One region of the Dysgonomonas termitidis genome, then DNA from elsewhere that is predicted to be linked to it. Evidence: riboswitches for the same ligand, from Rfam matches in the RefSeq annotation. Region 1 holds a riboswitch; the other holds the start of a gene.
What was found. A riboswitch is a leader RNA that binds a small molecule or an ion and turns the genes downstream of it on or off. The one in region 1 is predicted to bind thiamine pyrophosphate.
Positions count from the first base shown of each region.

Region 2: it holds a riboswitch for thiamine pyrophosphate, as region 1 does, so the genes downstream of both, ACYQ3L_RS10545 (TonB-dependent receptor) here and thiM (hydroxyethylthiazole kinase) in region 1, are expected to answer to the same signal.

Region 1 is NZ_BAAHYD010000003.1:304,843-308,060, forward strand. It holds gene ACYQ3L_RS22490 (rhomboid family intramembrane serine protease) at 1-12, opposite strand, end outside; gene ACYQ3L_RS22495 (peptidase associated/transthyretin-like domain-containing protein) at 170-1,411, shown strand; TPP riboswitch at 1,721-1,820, shown strand; gene thiM (hydroxyethylthiazole kinase) at 1,900-2,697, shown strand; gene thiE (thiamine phosphate synthase) at 2,700-3,218, shown strand, end outside.
Region 2 is NZ_BAAHYD010000002.1:1,586,961-1,590,178, forward strand. It holds gene ACYQ3L_RS10545 (TonB-dependent receptor) at 1-1,668, opposite strand, end outside; TPP riboswitch at 1,783-1,879, opposite strand; gene ACYQ3L_RS10550 (hypothetical protein) at 2,035-2,538, shown strand; gene ACYQ3L_RS10555 (AAA domain-containing protein) at 2,545-3,218, shown strand, end outside.

The DNA of each region.
Region 1 (3,218 bases):
ATTGAATGCCATGTATCGTCAATTTTAAATATTCTGAGCAAAGGTATAAAAAAGAGCATATAGTTGTTGATTTTGATTCCGAAAGATATAAATTTGATTTTTGTCACAGAATACCTCAATAAATATCGCTTAATAACGTTTATCTGATAACAACCTAAATAGCGAACAGATGAAAAGAGCCATCATTCTTCCCCTCTTGTTTCTATGCATACATACCTTTGCGCAAGCACCCATCAAAGGCATTGTTGTGGATAAGGATACAAAGAAGCCTGTTCCGGACGTTATTGTCCAATACGGAACCTCATCGAAAGAATATGCATATACCAATGCCGGCGGACAATTCTCTATACCCGCAACCAGCGAGGATGTCATCTACTTTCAATCCATCGGCTACAAATCCAGATCAGTATTGAAGTCTGCTCTGCGCCAACAGCCGACTGTTATGATGGAACTCAATCCGGTCTCCCTCAATCCGGTTGTTATCAACCCGTATGATGCCGATATGTTGCTGGAGGAAGTGATGCTCAATACCAAAAGGAATCTGGTCACAGACCACTCCATCGGATACTTGTTACATTTCCTGCAAACAAAAACTACCGACACCCTCCAAAACGAGATATACCTCAAATACACAACCATTCTGGATGAAAAAATATTGAAGAAGTCCTTAAAAAAGGAGCGGATACCTTATACATACAATATCGTAGATATCAGGCGGCTGCAAAAATCCGTAACTCCTACGTCAGAACTTTACGGGGCCGAGTATCATGCTTCGCACCTGCTCTCGTTCGGTAAAAGTATTAACAATGAAACAACACGTACATATACATCCGACAGTTCTCTCATCATACTGAATATAGAACCTCTGGCCGGGAAAGAAGGCTGGGCGAATGGAGAGGTGCGGATCAATAAAAGCGATATGACTATTAAGTCGATGGAGATAGAATCGGTCGATTCTATCCTGGCCTCGCAACCTGCAAAAAGATATCTGGGAAAGATGGTCCGGATACTGAGGAAAGTAGGGCGTTTCGAATTTGCAAAAGCCAGCAATGGCAAATACTACATGAAAGATTGCTATACTTATTATAAATTCAGGGCGGTGAACGAATTTGGACAGGAAGAAGATATAGTTTACCACTGTGAGGTTAATTGTATAGGCACTGTTGATAAAATAAAAATAAAGAGAAGGAAATTGAGCGGATACTGCCAGGAACTGTTCTATTTTCCTGATTCTACTCAGGATGACTTCTGGACTTTCAATCATAATTCCAATTCCGGTTGGAATAATTACAGTTTTACCGGAGAACTTTCTTTAGGTGACAACTCTCCTAGAAAAGCAAAGGGTGTATCGTTCTATCTGGGAAAGTCCGTTATGCTGATACCATTAGCAGCTTTGCTAATCTTTATATAGCCTGTAAATAAAAAGAAAAACAAAACGTAACAGATATATCAGTTAACAGTAAACAGTTAGCAGTAAACAGTATTTCACGCAGAGACGCTAAGGCGCAAAAGGTAACAAAGGTAACACTTGTTTCAGGGAACAGTAAACAGTGAACTAACTTGTAACTCGTAACTGCCCGCAGGGCGAAGTAACTCGTAACTGCTTTAATCAATACTTCAAAGAACTATAAGCTAACAGCTAAAGGCTAATAGCTTATTATATAGATAAACTTCTTTGAAAATACGACTTGTTTCTCCAATAATTTTCGTTAAGTTTGCATGTCACTGTTAGGGGTGTTCTTTTTTTAAAAGAGCTGAGATTAAACCCTTGAACCTGATATGCTGTAATGGGCATCGTAGGAAAACGGTCGTATTTTAGATTAGCAGTTAATAACAAATATATATCTATAAGCCGTTTCGTACTATTCGAAGCGGCTTTTTATTTTAATATTTCCGGATATGATTGATATTCAAAAATTAGTGAGGGATTTAAATACTGTCAGAAGTAAATCCCCTTTGATTCATAACATCACAAATTATGTGGTGATGAACAATACAGCTAACGGCCTGCTGGCAATAGGTGCGTCTCCTGTTATGGCGCATTCGCTCGAAGAAGTTGCCGAAATGGCAAGTATAGCATCTGCTTTAGTAATAAATATCGGAACTCTTGAGCCTGAATGGGTGAAGGCCATGCTAACAGCAGGTAAGACAGCGTTAAAAAAGAATACTCCCATCGTTTTCGACCCGGTAGGAGCAGGAGCAACCTCATACAGGACAAAAGTATGTAAACAGATAATTGAAGAGTGTAAACCTTCAGTTATACGGGGAAACGCCTCCGAAATAATGGCTTTATGGAATGCCAATGTACAGACTAAAGGTGTTGACAGTACCGATTCTTCGGATTCTGCGCTCGATTCGGCTAAGGCTCTGGCCCGGCAAACAGGTGCGGTAGTCGTTGTCAGTGGACAGACAGATTATATTACCGATGGAGAGAATACCCGCACCGTAGAAAATGGTAATCCGATGATGGCCCGTGTTACGGGGATGGGTTGTACGGCTACGGCGGTTGTCGCGGCCTTTGCCGCAATCAATGGCGATATGCTGGAAGCCGCCACACATGGTATGGCTGTTATGGGTGTTGCCGGAGAAATTGCCGCCTGTAAGTCTTCCGGAAACGGAAGTTTGCAGGTCAATTTTTTGGATGAGCTTTACAATCTTGATGAGGCTGCCATAAGGAATAATATAAAGCAATCGTAATTATGTTGTCATTCGATTTGAGCCTGTATCTGGTTACCGACCGTTCGCTTTCACTTGGTCGACCGTTGGAGACGGTTGTTGAGGAAGCTGTCAAAGGTGGGGTGACGATGGTGCAACTGAGGGAAAAGGATGCTTCTACACAGGATTTTTATAATATGGCGATGAGATTGAAGTCAATATTGAAACCTTGCAATGTACCTCTTATTATAAATGACCGGCTGGATATTGCTTTGGCCTGCGATGCTGAAGGTTTGCACATAGGACAGAAGGACATGCCATATACCGTTGCCCGTAAACTGCTGGGCAAAGATAAGATTATCGGCCTGTCAGTGGAAAGTGTCGAAGATGCAATCGAAGCCAATAATCTGGACGTAGATTATATCGGGATTTCTCCTGTTTTCAGTACGCTAACCAAAACCGATACCGCGACAGCTTTGGGTCTGGAAGGAATACGTGAAATAACCCGCATATCCGGACATCCCGGTGTGGGAATAGGAGGCATCAACCAGACGAATGCGCAG
Region 2 (3,218 bases), on a different contig from region 1:
TTCCTGCAACTTATAACCGATATCATTCAGTTTCCCGGTTTGCACCAACTGGTCTTTATAATCCATATAATAGAAATTGGCACTGAACGAAACCATTGAATTAGCATATTTATAACCTAGCTCATAATCATATAATCTTTCGGGAGCAATACTTCGCGAACCTCCGCCTTTCAGTGATTCTTTCAGGTCAGCCCGCAATGGTTCCCTATTAGAAATTCCGAATGATCCGTAAATTTCATTATAGTTGCTGAACCGGAATGAAAGGCCTCCTTTCGGATTTATAAAGTTATAATAATTCTTATTGGTCAAATCCATCAGATCGTCGTCCAATCCTTTCATGCGATAATCTATATAGCGTTCCTGTACCTCCGCAAATAGCGACAGGTTGTCCACCGGGCGGTATTCCATTTTAAGGAAGGCATTCATATCCTGTTTCACGGCCGTATTCCGGTTCCAGTTATACCCTTCCGGAATATTCTCATTATGCTTTACCCACAATAGTTTACCGTAATGCGATCCATCATAGTAGCTGTACATTGCTCCGACCGTAATGCCCAGCTTACCAGCTTTATAATCCAGATTGAAACCGCCTACATAAAAGTCATTTTGCATCAGTTTACGCAATGTAAGATCCGAACTCTCATAGGTCGTCCCTCCTACAATTTGTTTACCTAGTCCGTAATCAGCAAAATCCTCATCTACTTTATAATTCTCGTAATAGCCGTAACCATTATTATAACTCAGATTTACATTCAGTGTCAGCCTGTTTGTAAGATAACGGGTATAAATCAACTGTCCGATATTGGAATAGTAGTTATCCGTCTCGTTATCATAATATTGAGTTCTGCCATTATCATCTTTATATTCTCCGGCAGGATTGTAGCGCCTGTTAATTTTTATCATTTCAGGACTTATGCCTTCCCATGTAATACCCGTATGCTGGATACCATTCATGTATATAAGACGAATCAATTGTTTATCGGAATAGTGTGATAATGCCGCATATATATTCTTGTGGTCTACTTTTCCGTTCCGTATATATCCGTCACTCTTGATATACGAATAGCGGGCATCGAGTGACAGGCCGCTTTTCATGATACCTGTTCCCGCAGCACCTGTCAGCAGTAGAGTATTGTATTGCCCATATGCAGATGACAAGTCGGCATAGGCCTTATTTCCCTTTCCTCCGGCTGTCTGCATCGAGATACTGGCACCAAAAGAGGCTGTACCATTCGTTGATGTGCCCACTCCCCGCTGCACCTGCATGCTTTGCAATGAGTTAGACAAGTCCGGCAGATTAACCCAATATACCTCCTGGCTTTCCGGATTATTTAGCGGCATACCGTTCAATGTCACATTTATACGGCTTGCATCCGTACCTCTGATACGAAGCGCCGTGTTTCCTACGGCTGTTCCGCCTTCGGTATATGAGACTACCGATGGTAAGGATTGTAATATAAAAGGAATGTTCTTTGCAGCATTATCCTTTTTAATTTCCACTTCGCCCAGATCCGAATAGGAGATAGGGGCACCACGGCTTACCCGTGTGGCAGACACTACTACCTCCTCCAGTTTTATGAGCTTAAGGCTATCCGCCTGTTGTTGAGAATAAACTGCTTCTGCTCCACTGATTACAAGAGCAGCAAAAGCTAAAAATACCTTTTTCATTTAAATACAAAATTTCTATAAGCATAAGACAAATCATTCTTGTTTTATACTTTGACGTTAAACAAAAAAGGGGTTTGATAAGATGATTTCCCGGAATTTAAGAATATGCACGTGCGCAATAGCATCTTCTTTCCCTACGCCGGCATTACCCGGATCAGGTTTAATGGGTGTGATCTCAGCCTGTAATTTTAAGGCACCCCTAAGACTTCGAGGCAAAGATAACCAAACCTTTTCAATAAATAAGTGTTTACCTATTATAAAATTTTTCTATAACTGGGATTTCCGATGTTACAAAACGGGATTTTCCTAGTCATATATAATATTAGATAAAATTAATTTACCTTTGTAACATAAAACTTAAAAAACATGAAAAAGAATATTTTTGTCGCGGTTCTCTTTTCTATTGTAGCGTTGGTTTCTTTCTCGTCCTGTGAGACTGATCACTATTACTGGGACAGAGGACGTTTAGATTATGTCGCAGAACTAAGAGTTCCAACCAATAATACTTTTCAGACGAGTTTCAGAATTTACGAAAATGATATTAGACTAAGAGGATATGACAGATATGTGGAGATACATGATCTGAAATTTATTAGTGGCTATTCAGATATATATGTATATACCACGGGATATATAGACTGGATGGATCTTCGTGTAGATGGGACAAATGCCGTTTTACAATATGATATCATATATTTAGGTTATCCCGTCCAGGACGAAACTGAAAAAGCACAATATTTTCTTAATGCAATGACAGAGCAGATACGGCGTTATGGTTATGCAACTATTATAGTCGAAGGAAAAGGGAAAATGAATTCAGATTATGATATTGAGATAGGCGTAGATCTGGATATTTATATCCGTGACTAAACCATTATGTCAGATCATATCTCACTGTCAGCATCTTTTGGCTATCTCTCCGAAATACAGCAAATAGATAGTTCCGGCCTATCATTAAGAAATAAATATATCCGCCTGAAACAGGTGCTGGAAAGAGTCTGCAAAGATATCACGGCAAGTGAATCTTTGCAGTTTCCCTCTTTATTCTCCCGCCTTGTCTTTATCGGGCAAAAATATGAACTGCCAAAATCATTGGAATGGCAGTTGCAAAACATACGCATAAAAGCATCCTGCCTGCAGCGGAACGATAAGAATCTGGTATCTCCCGGACAGTATCAGCAGGCAAGGGAAGGTCTGGAAAATTTCCTTTTATATATCGAGGGTGAGAAACAGGATTTCAACTATGTGGAAGATACTGTTTTCGATTATGAACCTGTGTCTCAGGATTTATCAAATAAGATACGAGTACAGATATTGGAAATCGATGCCGAAGACGAACTTCTTATTTGCAGGTCCGAAACACTTATCGGTCAGAGCTTAAAAGTGAAATATAACGTCTCTCCCGTTAATAATATATTCAATGAAACTATTGAACGCCTTTGGATTGGCGCGCAACTCAACCTCATTGACGTAAAAGTAGACGATGCGGGGTTCTACATCCCTAAAATGTTTGTACTGGAACCCGATTATCTGATAGATGCTTCAGCAAT